Regions from separate parts of the Actinomadura meridiana genome, predicted to be linked through region 2. Evidence: riboswitches for the same ligand, from Rfam matches in the RefSeq annotation. Region 2 holds a riboswitch; the other holds the start of a gene.
The links. A riboswitch is a leader RNA that binds a small molecule or an ion and turns the genes downstream of it on or off. The one in region 2 is predicted to bind glycine.
Positions count from the first base shown of each region.

Region 1 (10,831 bases), on a different contig from region 2:
ACGATGCGGCCCCCGGCGGCGTTCTCCTCGTTGACGGCGAGGGCGAAGAGGGTGACCCAGTCCATGGCGTGGAGCGGGTCGGACGCCTTCTCAGTAGAGAGTTGGCGGTGGAGTTGCGGGGCGCGGCGGCGGACCTTGAGGCCGCCGGGCAGGAGGCCCTCGCGGGTGCAGCCTCGGGTGACGCAGGCGCGCATCACGTCCCAGAGGGTGAGGAGCCCTTCGCGGATTTCCTCGGCGGAGCGGCCGAACGCCTTTTCGTTCTCCAGCATGAGGGCGGGGATGGAAAGGCCCGTTTCGCGGCAGTGGTCGAGGAGTTCGGCGGCCGTTTCGAACGGGTGAGGCAGGACGGTGTCGTCGGGTTTGATGCGGTCGGCGCCGGTGGCGTTCTCGTCCAGGACGAAACCGCCGCCGACGGAGTAGTAGACCTTGCTGCGCAGTTCGCCGCCGGAGGCGGTGAAGGCGGTGAAGCGCATTCCGTTGGGGTGGCCGGGAAGCGATTTCTTGCGTTCGAAGATGAGGTGTTCGTTGACCACGAAAGGGATGTCGTGGTCGTTGAACAGGTGGAGCGTTCCGCGGTCGCGGATCGTTTCCAGGCGTTCGTCGACGTGGTCGACGTCGACGAGTTCGGGTTTGTCGCCTTCGAGGCCGAGGATGACGGCCTTGTCGCTGCCGTGGCCCTTCCCGGTGAGGCCGAGGGAGCCGTAGAGGACGACCTGGACGTTCGCCGTCTTCTCCAGCAGCCCGTCGCGGTGCAGGCCGCGCGCGAAGCGGTGCGCGGCGGCCATCGGGCCACCGGTGTGGGACGACGAGGGCCCGATGCCGATTTTGAAAAGGTCGAAAACACTGATGGCCATGCGCGACCTCGCTGTAGCGATGCGCCCCCTCCGGCGTGGAGGGGGCGCGGTGACATCACAGGTCCGGATAGAGGGGATGCTTGTCCGCCAGGGCCTTCGCGCGGGCCGCCAGGGCGTCCCGGTCGTAGGACGGCTGGAGGGCCAGCGCGATGATGTCGGCGACCTCGGTGAAGTCGGCCGCGGTGAAGCCGCGGGTCGCGAGGGCGGGGGTGCCGATCCGCAGCCCGGACGTCACCATCGGCGGACGCGGGTCGTTGGGCACCGCGTTGCGGTTGACGGTGATGCCGATGTCGTGCAGGCGGTCCTCGGCGTCCCGTCCGGTGAGCTCGGAGTCGACGAGGTCGACGAGGACGAGGTGCACGTCCGTCCCGCCGGTCAGGACCTTCACCCCGGCCTTGGCGGAGTCGTCGGCGAGGAGGCGGGCGGCCAGGATCCGGGCGCCCTCCACGGTGCGGGCCTGCCGGTCGCGGAACTCGTCCGACCCGGCGATCTTGAGCGCGACCGCCTTGGCGGCGATGACGTGTTCCAGCGGTCCGCCCTGCATGCCGGGGAACACCGCGGAGTTGATCTTCTTGCCGTACTCCTCGCGGGCGAGGATCAGGCCGCCGCGCGGGCCGCCGAGCGTCTTGTGCGTGGTGGTCGTGACGATGTCGGCGTGCGGGACGGGCGACGGGTGCAGCCCCGCCGCGACCAGGCCCGCGAAGTGCGCCATGTCGACCATGAGCAGTGCCCCGACGGAGTCGGCGATCGTCCGGAACGCCGGGAAGTCGAGCTGGCGCGGGTACGCCGACCAGCCCGCCACGATCATCTTAGGCCGGTGCTCGGCGGCGAGCGCGGCGACCTCCGCCATGTCGACGAGGCCGTCCTCGGCGCGGACGTGGTAGGGCACCACGTTCAGCGTCTTGCCCGAGTAGTTCAGCCGCATCCCGTGGGTGAGGTGCCCGCCGTGCGCGAGGTCGAGGCCGAGGATCGTGTCGCCGTGCTGGAGCAGCGCGAAGTACACCGCCGTGTTGGCCTGCGCGCCACTGTGCGGCTGGACGTTCGCGTGTTCCGCGCCGAACAGCGCCTTGGCCCGGTCGATCGCGAGCTGCTCGGTGACGTCGACGTACTCGCAGCCGCCGTAGTAGCGCCTGCCGGGGTAGCCCTCGGCGTACTTGTTGGTCAGGACGGAGCCCTGCGCCTCAAGGACCGACGTCGGCGCGAAGTTCTCCGACGCGATCATTTCGAGGGTGGACTGCTGGCGCCGCAGTTCGGCGGCGACGGCCTCGGCGACCTCCGGGTCGGTCGCGGCGAGCGGGTCGTGCAGGCTCACCGGTCAGGCCTCCTCGATCAGCTTCTCGTAGGCGGCGGAGTCGAGCAGGTCGCCCGGCTCGTCCGAGATGCGGATCTTGAAGATCCAGCCCTCGCCGTACGGGTCGTCGTTGATGACCTTGGGCTCGTCCACCACCGCGCCGTTGATCGCGGTGACCTCGCCGCTGACGGGGGAGAAGATGTCGCTGACCGACTTGGTCGACTCGATCTCGCCGCAGGGGTCGCCCGCCTCGACGGTGTCGCCCTCCGACGGTTGCAGTTCGAGGTAGACGATCTCCCCGAGCGCGTCGGCGGCGTGCGCGGTGATGCCGATGGTGACGATGCCGTCCTCCGGTAGGGAGCCGGTGGGGCCGAGCCCGGACACCCACTCGTGTTCTTCGCTGTAGCGCAGTTGCTCCGGAACGCTCACGATCACTTCTCTCTCTTCATTGCGGGGAATGGTCGCTACACCCCCGGACACTTCTTCAGGGACGCTTGTAGAACGGCAGGGCGACCACGTCCACCGGCTCGGTCCGGCCGCGGACGTCCACGGCGAGGTTCGTCTCGTCGGTGCCGCTGTCCAGGTACGCCATGGCGATCGGCCTGCCCAGTGTGGGGGACGGGGCGCCGCTCGTCACGATCCCGCACGGCGTGCCGCCGGACGTGACGACCCGGTATCCCTTGCGCGGCGCGCGACGCCCCCGGGCCACCAGTCCCACGAGCTTACGGCCCGGTGGGGTCCGTTCCACCGCCGCCAGCGCCGACTTTCCAATGAAATCGCCGGGCTTGTCCAGCTTCACGACGCGGCCGAGGCCCGCCTCGAACGGCGTGGTGTCGGCGGTCAGCTCGTTGCCGTACAGGGGCATGCCCGCTTCGAGGCGGAGCGTGTCGCGTGCGGAGAGACCGGCGGGCACGACGCCGTCCACGCCTTCGAGTGCCTTCCACAGCGTGACGGCGTCGGACGCGTCCACGAACAGCTCGAAACCGTCCTCGCCGGTGTAGCCGGTGCGGGCGATGAGGGCGTCGACGTCCGCGACACGCCCGGAGAGGCTCGCGTAGTACTTGAGGTCGGCCAGCGGCGCGTCGGTGAACTCTTCGAGGATTCCCTGTGAACGCGGGCCCTGGAGGGCGATCAGCGCGTACGAGTCGGAGCGGTCGTCCAGGACGGCGTCGAAGCCCACGACCCGCTGCTCCAGCGCGTTCCGGACGACGGCGACGTTCGCCGCGTTCGCGACGATCATCCAGGTGGTGTCGGCCAGCCGGTAGACGATCAGGTCGTCGAGGACGCCGCCGTCCGGCCCGCAGACCATCGTGTAGCGGGCCTTGCCGACGGCCATCGGCGACAGCTTCCCGACCAGCGCGAAGTCGAGCGCGTCGCCCGCGCCGGGCCCCGTCAGGAAGATCTCTCCCATGTGCGACAGGTCGAACAGCCCGGCCCCGGTCCGGACGGCGTCGTGCTCGGCGGTCTCGCTCGCGTACCGCAGCGGCATCAGGTACCCGGCGAAGTCCACCAGGTTCGCGCCGAGGTCGATGTGGACGTCGTGCAGCGGCGTCTTCTTCGCGTTCTTCGCCATCGGATCGGCGGACATGGGTTCGGCTCCTTCGTCACGGGCGCACGTGGCCTATCGTTCCACGCGCGCGCCGGGCGTCTCGGTGCCTCCCCCTCTGTCATCGGCGCCTGAGAGCTTCACCCACCTGGTGGGCTTTCACCTTCGGCGGGGGATGGTCGGATCCCCGCTTTCCAGAGGTCGCCTCGCCCGCGCGGTCCGTTGGCCTGAGAGGTTCCGGGGAGGATTTGCTCCTTCGGCGTCCCACACCGGCTGCGAGGGACTCTCCCGCACGGGTTGTATCGGCGCCGTCAGCCTAGTGCAAAGTCATCAAGATCGGTTGAACCGGCACCCTCGCGCAACCACCCCAGCTCCCTCCGCAACCACGCGAGGCCCCAACCACTGCGATCGCGTCCGAAGGCTGGTTCGAGCCTGCGAGAACCAGATCGCGAAGCGAGCCGCTAGGCGAGTCGAGAGCGATGCAGCGATCGCATCGCGTTTCTCGACGATGGAGGCCCGCCAGGGCCGAAGGAGGAGAGAAATGCAATAAACACAGTACTCTGAGGTGATTGTTGGAGATCACCCCTCGGCCGCGCGGGGTGCACGACCGGAGGGGCAAGCCGGATGGCCTACCTGGCTGGAGCGTTCATCCTGTTCTTCGGCCTGCTGGTGTCCATCGCGCTGCACGAGCTCGGGCACTTCTCGTTCGCCAAGCTGTTCAAGGTGCGGACGACCCAGTTCATGGTCGGGTTCGGCCCGACGATGAAGTCGTGGCGGCGGGGCGAGACCGAGTACGGCGTCAAGTGGGTGCCGCTCGGCGGGTACATCCGCATGATCGGGATGCTGCCGCCGCGCAAGGGCGACGCCCCGAACCAGGTCCGGCAGGTCAGCACCGGGCCGTGGCAGGGCCTCATCGAGTCCGCGCGCGGCGCGGCGCTGGAGGAGGTCAGGCCCGGCGACGAGGATCGCGTCTTCTACGCCAAGAAGTGGTGGCAGAAGATGCTGATCATGATCGGCGGGCCCGCGATGAACCTGCTCCTCGCGGTGCTGTTCTTCGGCATCCTGCTGATGGGGCTCGGGACCGCCCAGGCGCAGCCGGTGATCGACCGGGTCGCCGAGTGCATCGTCCCGGCGAGCCAGTCGTCCGGGCTCACGGACTGCCCGGCCAAGGCGCCGCCGACTCCCGCCCAGCAGGTCGGGCTCAAGGCGGGCGACCGCATCACGACGTTCGACGGCCACAGGATCGACGACTATGACGACCTGCGGGTGCTGATCCGGGACGCGGGCGGCAAGACCGTCCCGATGACCGTCCGGCGCGGCGACCAGGACGTGAGGCTGAACGTCCCGATCACCCGCAACAAGATGCGCGACCTGGACGACGAGGACAAGATCGTCAACGTCGGCTTCCTCGGCATCACGCCCACCAGCGAGCTGGAGCGGCAGGGGCCGGGCGCCGTCGCGAGCACGATGGGCGACCTGACGACCCGCACGGCGGGCGCGCTGGTGCGGATGCCGCAGAAGATGGTCGGCGTGTGGAACGCCGCCTTCGGCGGCGACGAGCGTGACCCGAACGGCCCGATCGGCGTCGTCGGCGTCAGCCGCATCGGCGGCGAGGTCGCCGCCGACAAGGACTACAGCGGGACGGAGAAGGTCTCCTACTTCGTCATGCTGCTCGGGTCGCTGAACCTCGCGGTCGGGCTGTTCAACCTCGTCCCGCTGCTGCCCCTGGACGGCGGTCACATCGCCGGGGCCCTGCTGGAGGCGATCAAGAAGGCGTTCGCCCGGATCTTCCGCCGACCCGACCCCGGCTACGTGGACGTCGCCAAGGCCCTGCCGGTGACGTACGTGATGGCGGCCGTCCTCATCGTCATGGGCGGCCTGCTGATCTACGCCGACCTGTTCAACCCGGTGCGCGTCACCGGTTAGCCGGGCCCCGGGTCAGCCGGGGCCAGGGGTTGCCGGGGCCGGGGTCAGTCGAGCGCGGGGGTTAGTCGAGCGCGGGCAGTTCGCCGGTTTTCAGGAAGCCGGTCAGCGCGGCCAGGTAGGGCCCGATGTCGAGGCCCTGCGCGGCCAGCCAGGCGTCCGACCCGTAGGTGCCGGTGTAGCGTTCGCCGCCGTCGCAGATCAGCGTGACGACGCTGCCGCGCTCACCGTGCGCCCGCATCTGCGCGATCAGCTCCGCCGCGCCCCACATGTTCGTGCCGGTCGAGCCGCCGACGCTGCGGCCGCTGACCTCGCTCGTCCAGCGCATCGCCGCGATGGACGCCGCGTCCGGCACCTGGATCATCCGGTCGATGACCGTGGGCAGGAACGACGGCTCGACGCGCGGACGGCCGATGCCCTCGATCCGCGAACCGGCCGCCGTCCGCTCCGGGTCGCCGTCGGCGAACGAGCCGTGGAACGCCGAGCCCTCCGGGTCGACGACCGCGAGCCGCGTCTGGAACCGCCGGTACCGGGCGTAGCGGCCGATCGTCGCGGACGTCCCGCCGGTGCCCGCGCCGACCACGATCCAGGACGGCTCGGGGAACCGCTCCAGCCGCAACTGTTCGAAGATCGCCTCGGCGATGTTGTTGTTGCCGCGCCAGTCGGTGGCCCGTTCGGCGAACGTGAACTGGTCCATGAAGTGCCCGCCGCAGTCGGCCGCGAGCCGCCGCGACTCGGCGTAGATCGAGGACGGGTCGTCCACCAGATGGCAGCGGCCGCCGTAGAACTCGATGAGCTGGATCTTCTCCGGGCTAGTGGACGCGGGCATCACCGCGACGAACGGCAGCCCGAGCAGCCGCGCGAAGTACGCCTCCGACACCGCCGTCGACCCGCTGGACGCCTCGATGATCGTCGTGTCCTGCCGGATCCAGCCGTTCGCCAGCCCGTACAGGAACAGCGACCGCGCCAGCCGGTGCTTCAACGACCCCGTCGGGTGGACGGACTCGTCCTTCAGATACAGGTCGATGCCCCATTCCGGCGGCAGCGGGAAGACGTGCAGGTGCGTGTCGGCGCTGCGGTTGGCGTCGGCGTCGACCCGCCGGATGGCCTCGGCGATCCAGGCGCGGTAGCCGGGATCGCAGCGGTCCACGGTACGGCTCACGGCGGCCCTCCCCCCGATCGGTACTGATCACCCGCATCCCACGATATCCGTGCATGTCACCAGGCATGATGGAGGCAGCGGGGGGCAGATGATCGAGATGTTCGACGAACGCATCGTGGAGGCCGGGCGGTTGCCGCTGTTCGGCTTCTTCGTCGCGTTCATCGTCACGTTCGTGTTGACGCGGGTGAGCGTGCGGCTGATCCGCGCCGACGTGCGCTGGTTCCGGAACGTGACGTCCGGTGACGTGCACATTCACCATGTGGTGTTCGGCGTTGTGCTGATGCTGTCGGGCGGGGTCGCGAGCCTCGCCGTGCCGGACGGGCATGTCCGTCTCGACCTGCTCGCGGCCATGGTGTTCGGGATGGGGTCCGCGCTCGTGCTGGACGAGTTCGCGCTGATCCTGCACCTCAGCGACGTGTACTGGACGGAGAAGGGCCGCGCGTCCGTCGACGCCGTGTTCGTCGCCATCGCCGTGACGGGGCTGCTGCTGCTCGGCGTCCGCCCGTTCGGCTACGAGGGCACCGGGCTCGACCCCGGCGACGGCGGTCTCAGCGGCGTCTACGCCGGGTTCCTCATCGTCAACCTGCTCTTCGCCGTGCTCACGCTGCTCAAGGGCAAGATCTGGACCGGGCTGATCGGCCTGTTCGTCCCCGCGCTGCTGATCGTCGGCGTCATCCGGGTGGCGCGGCCCGCCTCGCCGTGGTCGCGCTGGCGCTATGACGAGGGGTCGCGCCGGTACCACCGGGCCGTCCGCCGCGAGAAGCAGCTCCGGCGTCCGCTCATCCGGGGCAAGATCTGGGTGCAGGAGTTCATCGCGGGCCGCCACGACCTCATCCCGCCGGAACTGTTGCAGCGCCGCGCGGAGGCCGCCGAACGCGCCCGCCGTCGCCTGCGCGGGAACCGGGCAACAGCCCGCGCGGAACGCCGCGCGACGGCCCGCGCGGAACGAAAGGCGGCCGCCCGCGCGGCCCGCGCCGCGCGCACCGACCGCGTCGGACGCGCCTCCCGGGGCGGCCGGAAGACCAGCGCTTGGGCGGACCGCCGAGCCGAGGCCCGCGAACGCCGCGGCGCCCTCTCCCGCGGCGGCGACGGAGGCGCCTCCCGCGTTCGCACACGCGCCGCGTCAAGACGACGAGCCCGCGACGCCCCGCCCAAAGAGGAACCACCCCCCGGCCCCTCACCCACAAGACCCGGCGACCGCGTCCGCTGACCAACGCCAACCCAGGACGTACACGACGGCGCCGCCGGGCGCGACGGCCCGCACGGTGCCGCCAAGCGTTCCGCCGGGGGCCGCTGATTAGGGTTCGTCTAGGACGGGGGCTGCGGCGCGGACGGTTTCGATGGTGTCGGCTTCGGAGGCCGCCTTGTCGGGGCGGTAGCGCAGGACGCGGGCGAATCGTAGGGCGATGCCGCCCGGGTAGCGGGGGCTGTGCTGGACGCCGTCGAACGCGATCTCGACGACCAGTTCGGGGCGGACGTGGACCGTCCAGTCGTCCTCGCGTACGGCCAGCTCGCGCAGGCGTCGCGTCTGCCAGGCCAGCAGTTCGTCGGTGAGGCCCTTGAACGTCTTGCCGAGCATCACGAAGCCGCCGGTGGCCGGGTCGCGGGCGCCGAGGTGCAGGTTGGACAGCAGGCCCTTTCGCCGCCCGTGGCCCCATTCGACGGCGAGGACGACCAGGTCGAGCGTGTGCCGGGGCTTGACCTTGATCCAGCCCGCGCCGCGCCGTCCGGCCGTGTAGGGCGTGTCCAGGGACTTGACCACCACGCCCTCGTGGCCGCGTGCGACGGCCTCGTCGAAGACCTCCTTGGCCCGCGCCGGGTCGCCGGTGACGACGCGCGGCATTCGTAGCCCTTCTGGCACGACGCGTCCAAGCGCGGCGTTCCGTTCAGCCCCTGGCGCGTCGAGCAGATCTGTCCCGTCGAGATGGAGTACGTCGAAGAGGAAGACGGCCAACGGCACGGTGTTCTTGGCGGTGCGGGTCGCGGTGCGCGCCGCCGTGACCTGGAAGGGGTGGGGGCGCCCGTCCGGGCGTAGTGCGATCAGCTCGCCGTCGAACACGGCGTCGCGGACGGGCAGTTCCCGCACCGCCGCCACGACCTCCGGCAGCCGGGAGGTGATCTCGTCCAGCGTGCGGGTGAACACCCGCACCTCGCCGCCGGTCACATGGATCTGCGCGCGGATGCCGTCGAGCTTCCACTCCACGGCCGCGTCGGCTTTGAGCTTGGCGAACGCCTCGTCGATGGACGGCGCGCTCGCCGCGAGCATCGGCTTGATCGGGCGTCCGACCTCCAGCGTGAACCGGCGCAGCCCCTCGACGCCCTCGCCCAGCGCCGCCGTGGCGACGGGGCCGAGCGCGCCGCGCAGCATCACGGCCCGCCGCACCTGCGCGGACGGCACCTCGGCCGCCGCCGCGACCGCCTCGGCCATCACCCCGTCCAGCGCGCCCTGTCGCAGCTCGCCCGCCAGCAGCCTGATCAGGAAGTCCTGCTCGGGACGGGTGGCGCGGCCGAGCAGCCCCGTGACCAGTTCGCGCCGCCGCGCGACCGACCCCGCCCCGGACACGCCGCCGATCTCGGTGAACGCCGCGTCGACCTCCGCGACGGTCAGCGACGGCTCGGCGGCGGGCGGCGGGACGTCGCGCAGCGCGGCGTACCCCACGCCGATCTGACGCTGCGGCAACTCGCCGGACAGGTAGGCGACCACGATCGCCGCCTCGCCGGGCCCGGCCGCGCGCAGGCACTCGGCGAGCGCCGCGACCTTGGCCTTCCGGCCCGAGGTGGCGGCCACCGCGGCCGACGTTCGGGTGATGTCCGCTATCAGCACTCCTTCATTCTGACCACGGGGACCGACAATCAACACCGGTCGGGGGCCTGGTCAGGTGCCGTCGGCCTCGTTACCGTGACGGGGGCGGACGGCTCGGCGACGGGGGAGTGAGGAGCGGGGCGTGGGACGTGGACGTCCGGTCGAACCGTTCCACCGGCCGTACTCGCCACCGGAGCCGCCCGCTCCGGCACGGCGTCCCAAGCGGTTCGTGCCGCTCGCGGTCGTCGCCGTCCTCGCCGTCGCCGGGGCCGCGCTCTACCTGCTGGTGCCCGGACGGGACGACCAGGACGCCGCCGTAAGGTCCGTTCCGGGGGGTGCGGGGGGTCGTCCCCCCACAAGTGATCGCTCAGCCCCGGCCAGGGCACGGATCGTCGAAACGCTTCCACCACCATGCGGGATGGTGTCGCAGGCCACCGTCGACCGCGTCGTGCCCAAGGCGACGCGACGCGAGAACGCGAACTCGACGCTCTCCACATGTACGTACGCCTCGGCAGGGTCGTATCCGTGGCTGCGCGTGGAAGCGCACCTGTACGCGCCCGCCGACACCCCGACACCGGTAGAGGACGCCGAGAGCTACTACAACGCGCAATGGGCGCAGGCCGGTGACGCCCCGTTCGTCCGGACGGTCACCCTGGAGCGGCAGCGGGGCATCGGCGACGAGGCGTACGGCTGGTCCCGCGCCGACAAGGGGAGCCCGACCGTGGTCGGGCAGCTCACCGCCCGGGTCAGGAACGCGGTCTTCACGGTCAGCTACAGCGAGCGGGCGCCCGGCGACAGGGGCGCGCAGGACGGCCGGGCGCGGGCGTGTCTCGGCACCGTCACGGCCGTCGCCCGGGAAGTGCTGACCGCGCTAACTCATTTCTGACCTGAATCGGCCGATCATGGCATATTCCCTGTCAACAGCTTCTAAGGTGTTCGGGTAAAGGGGAGGGAGTGCGCCGATCATGCTCCCGGGACCATGCCAGGTGATCGGCGCGCTGGTGAAACCCGGGGAGGAGGAGGTCGACGACGTGACCGTGCAATCGGTAGGAGTGTCCTGGGTGCGATAGTCCCAGGTCAGCAACCTGTACTCGTCGACGGGCCGCGGAGTGGACCACGCTCCGCGGCCCTTTTGTCTTACCACTCATGTGCCAATGCACCGGAAATCGCAGTTGCATTTTCTGGCTCAGTATTTGGGGTCAAACAAGAAGTCAGGTTCAGCGGATGGAGATTTTGGCCAGCATCCGCATGG
Region 1 covers NZ_BAABAS010000006.1:206,582-217,412, forward strand. The annotation lists gene ABD808_RS14260 (L-serine ammonia-lyase) at 1-854, opposite strand, end outside; gene ABD808_RS14265 (serine hydroxymethyltransferase) at 910-2,166, opposite strand; gene gcvH (glycine cleavage system protein GcvH) at 2,170-2,574, opposite strand; gene gcvT (glycine cleavage system aminomethyltransferase GcvT) at 2,630-3,733, opposite strand; glycine riboswitch at 3,800-3,895, opposite strand; glycine riboswitch at 3,897-3,992, opposite strand; gene ABD808_RS14280 (M50 family metallopeptidase) at 4,316-5,617, shown strand; gene cds1 (L-cysteine desulfhydrase Cds1) at 5,679-6,776, opposite strand; gene ABD808_RS14290 (hypothetical protein) at 6,865-7,986, shown strand; gene ABD808_RS14295 (ATP-dependent DNA ligase) at 8,074-9,600, opposite strand; gene ABD808_RS14300 (hypothetical protein) at 9,722-10,465, shown strand; gene ABD808_RS14305 (SDR family NAD(P)-dependent oxidoreductase) at 10,797-10,831, opposite strand, start outside.
Region 1: another riboswitch for glycine. It lies ahead of gcvT (glycine cleavage system aminomethyltransferase GcvT); the one in region 2 lies ahead of gcvP (aminomethyl-transferring glycine dehydrogenase).

Region 2 (10,831 bases):
TCGCCGCGCCGCCGACGCCGTTCAGCTGCGGGATCAGGATCGCGCCGATCGGCCCCGGATACACCGGCCCGTACGCGCGGCCTCCCGCCCGCTCGTAGACGGGGCAGACGTTCGCGCACGCCGAGCAGTGGACGCAGCGCAGCGCGGCCCGTCCGACCTCGTCGGCGAGGGCCCGGGTGCGGCCGTTGTCGAGCAGGACGAGATGGAACTCACGCGGCCCGTCGCCCGGCGTCACCCCCGTCCACGACGACACGTACGGGGTCATCCGCTCACCGGACGAGGCGCGCGGCAGCAGTTGGAGGAACACCTCCAGGTCGGCCCAGGTCGGGACGACCTTGTCGATGCCCGCGACGGTGATGAGCGTGCCGGGGAGCGTGAGGCACATCCGCGCGTTGCCCTCGGACTCGACGACCACGACCGTCCCGGTCTCGGCGACGAGGAAGTTCGCGCCGGTGACCGCCACCGGCGCGCGCAGGAACCGGTCGCGCAGGTGGGCGCGGGCAGCGGCGGCCAGCGCGGCGGGGTCGTCGGACAGGCCGGGCCCGGCGGCGGGCATCGTCCGCCCGAACAGCTCCCTGATCTCGGCGCGGTCGCGGTGCAGCGCGGGCGACAGCGGGTGGGACGGCTCGTCACCGCCCAGCTGGACGACGAGATCGGCGAGCGCCGTCTCCTGGACGGCCACGCCCGCCCGCGCCAGCGCCACGTTCAGGCCGATCTCGCGGGTCGTCGCCGAGGACGACTTGACGACCTCGTCCGCGCCGATCGCCCGCACCAGGTCGGTGACGACGCGGCGCGCCTCGGCGGCGTCGGCTGCCCAGTGCACGGTGCCGCCCGCGCCGGTGACGGCACGCTCCAGGTCTTCCAGGTGGGCGTCGAGGCGGAGCAGCGTCGCCTCCCCGATGGCGCGGCCCGCCTCGCGCAGGTCGTCCCAGTCGTCGGTGGCGGCGACCGCCTCGGCCTCCCGCTCACGGGCCGCCGCCGTCGCGCCGCGCAGGTTGCGGCGCTGGCCGGTGTCGGCCAACGCGGACCGCGCGGCCGCCGCGAACTTCGGCATCGGCAGCGGGACCGGCCCGCTCGTCCCCGAGGTGGAGGGCGTCGTCCGCGGGGAGGAGGGCGTCGTCCGCGGGGAGGAGGCCGTCACGCGGGCCCCGTCTCGGCGAGGATCTCCGCCAGGTGCATGGCGCGGACGCCGCCGCGCAGCCGCGACAGCGCGCCGCCGATGTGCGCGAGGCAGGAGTTGTCGACCGCGCAGATGACGTCGGCGCCGGTGTCGCGGACGTGCCGGACCTTGTCGGCCACCATCGCGACCGACACGTCGGAGTTCTTCATCGCGAACGCGCCGCCGAACCCGCAGCACTCCCCCGCCGCGGGCAGCTCCACCAGGTCGAGGCCCCGGACGGCGCGCAGCAGCCGCAGCGGCCGGTCGGCGACGCCGAGCGTCCGCGCGGACTGGCAGGACGGGTGGTAGGTGACCCGGTGCGGGAAGTACGCGCCGACATCGGTGACGCCTAAGACGTCGACGAGGAACTCGGTCAGCTCGTAGACGGCGAGGCCCTCGGCGGCGCGGGCCAGCTCCGGGTCGTCGGCCGTCCGCGCGACCCTCGGGTAAGCGTCGCGGATCATCGCCGCGCAGGACGCCGACGGCGCCACCACCGCCTCGGCACCCTCGGCCGCCGCGTCCTGGAACACCGTCGTGTAGGCGCGGGCCAGGTCGGCGGCCTCACGGTGGTAGCCGGTCGTCCAGTGGATCTGGCCGCAGCACGTCTGCCCCGGCGGGTAGGAGACCTCGTGCCCGAGCCGCTCCAGCAGCGCGGTGACGGCCTTCCCGGTGCCCGGGAACAGCGCGTCGTCGAAACAGGCGACGGACAGGGCGACCCGCACCGGCCTCACTCCCCCCACGCCTCGCAAAGGCCGTTCCCGCCGAACATCGTAAGGGTTTCACGCGCTGACGGCGTGTCGTTCTCCGTCCGTTGTCGTGGCGGGGAGACGCTGTGGCGTGGACCTCGGGGTGAGGCGGGTCACAAATCCCGGTACTCCGGTACCAACGGACAACCGTCCCAACGGGCTATGGCCGGGGGCTGCGAACCGTTCCACACTGAGAGGCGTCCTATAGGAAAGCTCCACGACCTACCAGTAGTTGAACCGGAGGCACGCCGATGTGCCCGCACCAGCCATCCTGTCCCTCGCACGACGCACCCGACCGCGACGCCGCCAGAACACTGGCCGCCCACCCCGAGCAGGGGTGGAGCCTACTGTGCAACGGCGTCGTGCTGTTCGAGGACACAGGTGAGCTGCTGCCCGACGGGGGAATCATCGCACCGCACCGGCCGACGGACCCGCTGGCTCCGTCCGCCGCCTGAACGACGTCCACGGGGGACTAGTTCAAACGGGTGATCATCCTCGGGGGCACAGTCACCTGCCCTTGACCGCCGGGCCCGCCCGGGCCCGGGTACCGGACCGCCGCCACGACCTTTACGGGCCGCCCGTTCGCGCCGGACGGGCCGCCCGACCCCGCCTCTTCTTCGCGGCCCCCGCCCATTTCCGCAGCCATGGTTCCGCCGCCCTCCCGACCGCGGCGGGGTCCCGGCTCAGCTCGTGCCGCTCCCCCGCCAGCACCGTCACCTGAGCCGCGTCGTCGGCGTCCGGCACGCCGAACGGGTCGCGGTCGCCGTTGACGACCAGCACTTGCACCCCGGCCGATCGCAGCTCGTCCACGCGCGTCTTGGCGGGGTTGCGCGGCGGGTGAAGCGGGAACGCCAGCGCGACGACTCCCACCGCGCCGGCCGCCGTCGCCGTCCGGCACGCCACCCTGGCGCCGTTGCTCCGGCCGCCCTGGACGAGCGGGACGTCCCCGAACCGTTCGCGCAGGTCGCCGACGATGTCGAGCCACGCCTCGTCCTGCTTCATGGCCGGGCCGGGCGCGCGGCGCCCCGCGAGCCGGAACGGCTGCGTCACCCGCGCGACCGCGCCGCCGAGGCCGAGCGCGACCTCCCGCACGGCGAGCAGGTCGGGCGCCTCCACCCCCCCGTTCGACCCGTGCGTCAGGACCAGCAGGAACGCCGGGTCGCTCACCTCGTCGACCAGCACGTCCGCAGGGCCGTGCGCCGTCGCGACCTCCATCCGCCCACCGTATCGGGCAGCCTCACGGCCCCTGGTGTTGACTGGGGCTCATGGAGAAGATGACCGACAGTGAGTGGCGCGCGTTCGTGTCCGAGGGCACCCGCACCGGCAAGGCGGGCGTCACCCGCAAGGACGGCACGCCGCACGTCACGCCGATCTGGTTCGTCCTCGACGGCGACGACGTCCTGTTCAACACGCACCGTGACAGCCTCAAGGGCCGTGTCCTGGCCCGCGACCCGCGGGTGACCATCTGCGTGGACGACCAGACGCCGCCGTACTCCTACGTGACGCTCGAAGCGAAGGCGTCCCTCATCGAGGACCCGGACGAGACGCGCCGCTGGGCGACCGTCATCGGCGGCCGCTACATGGGCGCCGACCGCGCCGAGGAGTTCGGGGCCCGCAACGGCGTCCCCACCGAGTATCTGGTCCGCGCCCGCATCACCAAGGTCATCGCGGAACGCGCGATCGCCGGTTAACGGTCGGGAAGCTCCGTGGCGCCCATGGCGAGGCGCAGGCGTTCGGCGAAGCTCTCGCGCAGCAGCGGACCCCACGGGTAGTCGCCCGGGACCGCCACCGCCTGGTCGAGCGCCTCGTCGGCGTCGCCCGGCCGCCGTTCCCTGCCGTTACCCGCCTGCCGAACGGCGAGGACCGCGTACATGTGGTCGAGGGCGCCGAACGCCTCCCCGGCGAGGGCGGGGAGCGTGCCGTCCGACACCGCCTGCTCGACGACCGGCTCCCACCACAGGTCGGCCGGGTCGCCGTCGTCGTCGCCACCGAAGTCGCGGCGCAGCCGGGCCCGCACCTGGGCCGCCGACCCCGGGTCGGACAGACCCCGCCGCCACACCTCGGTGGCCTCGGCGCCACGCCCGCGCAGCGGAAGCGTCCGCGCAAGCAGCTCGGTGGCGAGCGGCCCCACCTCGGCGTCGGACGGCTCGTCGCCGAGCGCCGCGCCGAACGACCCGATCGCCTGGTCGAGGTAGGCGATGCCGAGCGCGACGGCGAGCCGCGCGTGTGCGTACGGGGCGGCGTCGCGGTCGATCAGCTTGAGCCCGGCGGCCAGGATCCGCTGCGCCCGCGCGGGCTCACCGCGTTCCAGCAGCCGCTGCGCGAGGTCGTGCGCGGCGGGCGGCCCGTACTCGGCGTCGCCCATCGCGATGGCCGCCTCCCAGTGGTCGCGCGCCGCGTCGAACTCGTCGGCGTCGTCGGCGAGCCGGGCGAGCGCGAGATGCGCGGGCGGCAGGTACGCGGGGTTGCCGAAGTCGACCACGGCCCGCCACGCGGGCGCCGCCAGCGCGTACTCCCCGACGCGCTCGTGCGTGAGGGCCAGGTGGTAGGCGGCGCGCGCCCCGTACTCGGGGTCGCCGGTCGAGATCGCGACCCGGTCGGCGTTCCGCGCCCGCTCCACCTCGCCGACGTCGTCGAGGACGACCGCCAGCCCGAGCGCCGCCTGCGCCCGCCACGCCGTCTCCCCCAGCTCCAGCACCCGCTCGAACAATGCCGCCGCCCGCTCGGCCGCACCGTTCTCGGCGAGGTTCCGCGCCTCCTCGCACCACTTCGCCGGATCGTCGGCCGTGCTCATCGCGTTTCTCTCCTCCTTCGGGCCCTGGGGGCCCTCCATCGTCGGGAAACGCGGCGATCGCTGGCATCGCTCCGACTCGCCTCGCGGCTCGCTGCGCGATCGGGTTCTCGCTTCGCTCGAACCCGGCTTCGCACACGATCGCGCGGACGTGTCGCGTTGGCCGCTGAGGACGACGTGCTGACGCGGCCGTCATCGTATCGCTACCCGGACCCGTGGACCGGGCATGTGGAGATCTGGTCCTCGAAGGCCGCTCAGTCTTCGAAAGCCTCGGGGGGCGGGCAGGAGCAGATGAGGTTGCGGTCGCCGTACGCCTGGTCGATGCGGCGGACCGGGGGCCAGTACTTGTCCTCGCGGAGGGCGGGGACGGGGTAGGCGGCCTCCTCGCGGGTGTAGGGGTGCTTCCAGTCGTCGGAGACCAGGCAGGCGGCGGTGTGCGGGGCGCCCTTGAGGGGGTTGTCAGCCGTGTCGTAGCCGCCGTCGGCGACCCGCTGGATCTCGCGGCGGATCTCGATCATGGCGTCGCAGAAGCGGTCGAGCTCGGCGAGGTCCTCGGACTCGGTGGGCTCGATCATCAGGGTGCCCGCGACGGGGAACGACAGGGTCGGGGCGTGGAAGCCGTAGTCGATGAGGCGCTTGGCGACGTCCTCGGCCGTGACCCCGGTGTCCTTGGTGATCTTGCGGAGGTCGGCGATGCACTCGTGCGCGACCAGGCCGTTGCGGCCGGTGTAGAGGATCGGGTAGTGCGGGGCCAGCCGGGCGGCCAGGTAGTTCGCGGCGACGATGGCGCTCTCGGTGGCGGCGGTCAGCCCGTCCGGGCCCATCATCGCGATGTACGCCCACGAGATCGGCAGGATGCCCGCCGAGCCCCACGGGGCGGCGGAGATCGGGCCGACGCCGGTCTCGGGGCCCGCCTCGGCGCGCAGCGGGTGGTTCGGCAGGAACGGGACGAGGTGCTCGCGGACGCCGATCGGGCCGACGCCGGGCCCGCCGCCTCCGTGCGGGATGCAGAACGTCTTGTGCAGGTTGAGGTGCGACACGTCCGACCCGAACTCGCCGGGCCGGGCGAGGCCGACCAGCGCGTTGAGGTTGGCGCCGTCGACGTAGACCTGTCCGCCAGCGGCGTGCACGGCCGCGCACACCTCGGTGATCGACTCTTCGAAGACCCCGTGCGTGGACGGGTACGTCACCATGATCGCGGCGAGCCGGTCGCCGTGCTTGTCGAGCTTGGCGCGCAGGTCGTCCAGGTCGACGTTGCCGCCGTCGTCGCACTTCACCACGACGACGCGCATCCCCGCCATGACGGCGCTGGCGGCGTTGGTGCCGTGCGCCGACGACGGGATCAGGCACACGTCGCGGCGCTCGTCGCCCCGGGACGTGTGGTACCCGCGGATGGCGAGGAGCCCGGCGAGTTCGCCCTGCGAGCCCGCGTTCGGCTGGACCGACACCTTCGCGTATCCGGTGATCTCGGCGAGCGCGGCCTCCAGCTCGCCGATCAGCTCCAGGTATCCGGCGGCCTGGTCGACGGGCGCGAACGGGTGGACGTTCGCGAACTCCGGCCAGGTGATCGGCTCCATCTCGGCGGTCGCGTTCAGCTTCATCGTGCACGACCCGAGCGGGATCATCGACCGGTCGAGCGCGACGTCCCTGTCCTGGAGCCTGCGCAGGTAGCGCAGCATCGCGGTCTCGGAGTGGTGCGCGTGGAAGACGGGGTGGGTCAGGTAGGGGCTCTCACGGCGCAGCGCGTCCGGGATCGCCTCGTCGGCCCCGGCGGGCTCGTCGGCGCCGAACGCGGCGAGGACGGCGGCGACATGGGCGGGCAGCGTCGTCTCGTCGCAGGCGATGCCGACATGGTCGGCGTCCACGGGCCGCAGGTTCACGCCGCGCTCCAGGGCGGCGGCGACCACCTCGGCGGACCGTCCGGGGACGCGGGCGAGGACGGTGTCGAAGAACGCCTCGTGGACGACCTCGACCCCGGCGGCGCGCAGCCCGGCGGCGATCTCGGTGGCGCGGCGGTGCGTCCGCTGCGCGATCGCGGCGAGCCCCTCGGGGCCGTGGTAAACGGCGTACATGCCCGCCATCACCGCGAGGAGGACCTGCGCGGTACAGATGTTGCTGGTGGCCTTCTCACGGCGGATGTGCTGCTCGCGGGTCTGCAACGCCAGCCGGTACGCGGGCGCGCCGTCGGCGTCGACGGACACGCCGACGAGACGTCCGGGAAGCTGCCGCTGGATGCCCTCGCGGACCGCCATGTAACCCGCGTGCGGGCCCCCGAACCCGTACGGGACGCCGAACCGCTGCGCCGAGCCCACGGCGATGTCGGCGCCGGACTCCCCCGGCGGCCGCAGCAACGTCAGCGCGAGCAGGTCGGCGGCGACGACCGCCTGCGCGCCCCGCTCGTGCGCCTGCGCGATGACGGGCTCCAGGTCGCGGACGACGCCGGACGTACCCGGGTACTGGAGCAGCACGCCGAAGAAATCGCCGTCCGGCAGCCCACTGGACAGGTCGGCGGTGACCACCTCGATGCCGAGCGGGACCGCCCGCGTCCGGATGACCTCGATCGTCTGCGGCAGCACGTCGACGTCCACGAGGAACGTTCCTGGTTCCTTGCGCTTCGAGACCCGGTGCGCCAAGGCCATGCCCTCGGCGGCGGCGGTCGCCTCGTCCAGCATGGAGGCGTTCGCGACCGACAGCCCGGTCAGGTCGGCGACCGCGGTCTGGAAGTTGAGCAGCGCCTCAAGCCGCCCCTGCGAGATTTCCGGCTGGTAGGGCGTGTACGCGGTGTACCAGCCGGGGTTCTCCAGCACGTTCCGCATGATCACGCCCGGGGTGATCGTGCCGTGGTAGCCGAGCCCGATCATGGACGGCAGGACGGTGTTGCAGGCGGCGAGCTCGCGGAGACGGTCCAGCGCCGCCGTCTCGCTCAGCGCGGGCGGCACGTCCAGCGGCCGGGACGTGCGGATCGCGGCGGGCACCGCGTCGTCGATCAGCGCCTCGACACCGGAGTAGCCGATCGCGGCCAGCATCCGCGCCTGGTCGTCCGGCGACGGGCCGATGTGCCGGTCCGCGAACGCGGCGCGTGGATGCTGGGGAGAGGCCACGGGAGCGAAGAACTGGCCGGTCATGGAGAGCCTCCTGGCTGCTGCGGTCGCTCAGGTCCGCCGCCGTGCGCTCGGGCCGGCGGCCGGTCTCCCCCTCTGTCATGGCACCTGAGAGCTTCACCCGCGACGCGGGATTTCCCCTTCGGTGAGCCGCCTTCCCCGGGTGGGGGAAACGACGCCTGCTTTCCAGAGGTGCCTCGTCCGCGCGGTCCTTTTGCCTGAGAGGTTCCGGGGAGGTTGCCCCTTCGGCGCCCCACGCTGGCGGCGTGGGGACTCTCCCGCACAGGGTCGACGGCATGTCCTGCACAAACCCTACCCAAAGATCCGTTCCGACGATCACCCGTCCTCCAGCCCTGCCGCGGGTGGTGGGGCGGCGGCCAGTAGCATGTCCATGCTCACCTGGGACGGGCCTCCGGGCGACGCGGGGACGGAAGTGGGGGCGGCGGTAGGGCGTGACCCAGACCCACGACGACGCGGCGCGGTCGCCGCACGGCGACGCCGCGGGGGTGCCCGTGGACGAGCCCGCCCAGCCGGACCGGATCCGCCGCACGTCCGACGCGATCCGCTTCGTGGCGTCGGTGGTGGGGCTGGCAGCGGTGATGCTGCTGGTGTCGATCGCCCAGCAGACGACGCACGGCCTCGAAACCGACATCGCGGAGGGCACCGCGCACGCGCCCCGGCTGCTGTTGTCGCTGGCGACGCTGGTGTCCAGCTTCGGGGTGCTGGCCGTCCCGATCGCGTTCGGGGTCGAACGGGTGTTCCACAAGGACGGCACGCGCGTCGCGATCGCGTTGCTCGCCGCCGCGATCGCGTTCGGGATCACGGTGAGCCTGGACGACCTGGTGGTGCGGGCGGCGCCCGGCGGTGTCCTGGACTCGCTGATCTGGGGCGGCACGGAGACGGCGCCGGTGCACACCGACATCGCCCCCGTGATCGCGTTCGTCACCGCCGTCGGGATGGCGGGCCGCCTGCGCTGGCAGGCCGCGACCTGGGCGCTGATCGGGCTGGCGGCGCTGACGGGCCTCACCGCGTCCTACGCCTCGGTCGCCGCGCTCGCCGCCACCTACTTCCTCGGACGCGCCATCGGCCACGGCACCCTGTACACGGTCGGCACTCCGAACCCTCGTCCCTCGGGCCGAGCCGTCGTGGCGGCGCTGGAACGCCTCGGGCTGCGCGCGCGACGGGCCGCGCGCCTGGACGAGCCCACCGGCGACGCCGAGGAGGCCCGCGTGTACGGGGCCGTCCTCGACCCCCGCCGCCGCGCGGGCGACGACTGGGACGTGGAGTTGCGGGTGCTCGACCGCGACCAGCAGACGGCGGGCCTGCCGTACCGGGCGTGGCGGCTGCTGCGGCTGCGCGCGACGACGACCGGCCGGGCGCTGCGCTCGCTGCGCCGCTCCCTGGAGCAGGAGTCGCTGATGGCGTACGCGACGGGCGCGGCGGGCGCCCGCACGCCGCGCCTGGTCGCGACGTCGGAGGTCGGCACGGAGGCGGCGCTGCTGGTCTACGAGCACGTGCCGGGCCGGCGGCTCGCGGACGTCCCCGACTCCGAGATCACCGACGCGCTGCTGACGGACGTGTGGCGCCAGTTCCGCGCCCTCCAGGCGGGACGGCTCGCGCACCGGCGGCTCCAAGAGGGCGCGGTGCTCGTCGGCGCGGACGGCCACGCCTACCTCACCGACCTGCGCGCCGGGGAGATCGCCGCGGGCGACCTGGCGCTGCGGCTCGATCTGGCGCAGCTCCTCACGACGCTCGCGCTGCGGGCCGGTCCCGAACGGGCCGTCGGGACCGCCGCCGCCATCCTCGGCGAGGAGGCGCTGGCCTCGGCGGTGCCGCTGCTGCAACGGGTCGCGCTGTCCCGGGAGACCCGGACGGCGCTGCGGCACAACCGCGACCTGCTCACCCGCATCCGCGAACAGATCGTGCGCCGCAAACCCGAGACGGCGGTCGCGCCCGCCAGGCTGGAACGGTTCCGGCCCCGGACGATCTTCAGCGTCGTCGCGCTGTCGATCGCCGCGTACATCGTCATCCCGCAGGTCGCGAGCCTGGACATCGGGACGATGGCGTCCACCGCGAACTGGACCTGGGTCCTCGTCGCACTCGGCGCGGCCGCGCTCACCTACGTCGCGGCGGCGTTCATGCTGATGGGGTTCGTCCCCGAAAGGCTCCCGCTCCGCCGGACGGTGCTGGCCCAGCTCGCCGCGTCGTTCGTGAAACTCGTCGCGCCCGCCGCGGTCGGCGGCGTCGCCGTCAACACCCGCTACCTGCAACGGTCGGGGATGCGGCCGGGCGCCGCGGTCGCGACCGTCGGCGCGTCACAACTCGTGGGATTGGTCACACACCTACTGCTGCTGACCCTGTTCGGGTTCCTCACCGGCTCCACGTCGCAGGCGACGCAGAACCTGGCGCCGTCCCGCGCCGTCGTCATCGCCGTACTGTCACTGGGGCTGCTCGCGGGCCTGACACTGACCGTGCCGCGAGTCCGCCGCGAGGCCGCCACACGGCTGAAGAGCATGTTCTCCGGGGTCGTGCCGCGCCTGGTGGACGTCCTGCAATCCCCCACGAAACTGACCACCGGCCTCGGCGGGACGCTGCTGCTGACCCTGTCGTTCGTACTGTGCCTGGACGCCTCGATCCGCGCGTTCGGCGGATCACTGCCCCTGACGTCCGTCGTGGTGGTGTACCTGACCGCGAACGCCGTCGGCTCCGCCGCACCCACGCCCGGCGGCCTCGGCGCCGTCGAGGGCGCCCTCACCCTGGCGTTGACGATCTCCGGCCTGTCCGCGGACACCGCCACGTCCGCGGTCCTGCTCTACCGGCTGCTCACCCTGTGGCTGCCTGTCCTGCCCGGCTGGGGGGCGTTCGCCTACCTCCAGCGCAAAGAGGCGCTGTGAGTCAACCCGTGCGGCGCGCGCGGCGCCGGTTCGCCAGCTCGTCGTGCGGATGCTCCGACGGGTCGTCGTCCGTGGCGGCGCGTTCACCGGGCAGCTCCGCGAGACTGCCCTCCACCTCCTGCCACACCCGTCCGAGCGCG
Region 2 covers NZ_BAABAS010000004.1:316,487-327,317, reverse strand. The annotation lists gene ABD808_RS05435 (lactate utilization protein B) at 1-1,054, opposite strand, end outside; gene ABD808_RS05430 ((Fe-S)-binding protein) at 1,138-1,881, opposite strand; gene ABD808_RS05425 (DUF5999 family protein) at 2,157-2,360, shown strand; gene ABD808_RS05420 (alpha/beta hydrolase family protein) at 2,473-3,120, opposite strand; gene ABD808_RS05415 (PPOX class F420-dependent oxidoreductase) at 3,171-3,596, shown strand; gene ABD808_RS05410 (tetratricopeptide repeat protein) at 3,593-4,699, opposite strand; gene gcvP (aminomethyl-transferring glycine dehydrogenase) at 4,951-7,821, opposite strand; glycine riboswitch at 7,994-8,088, opposite strand; gene ABD808_RS05400 (flippase-like domain-containing protein) at 8,250-10,691, shown strand; gene ABD808_RS05395 (MerR family transcriptional regulator) at 10,693-10,831, opposite strand, start outside.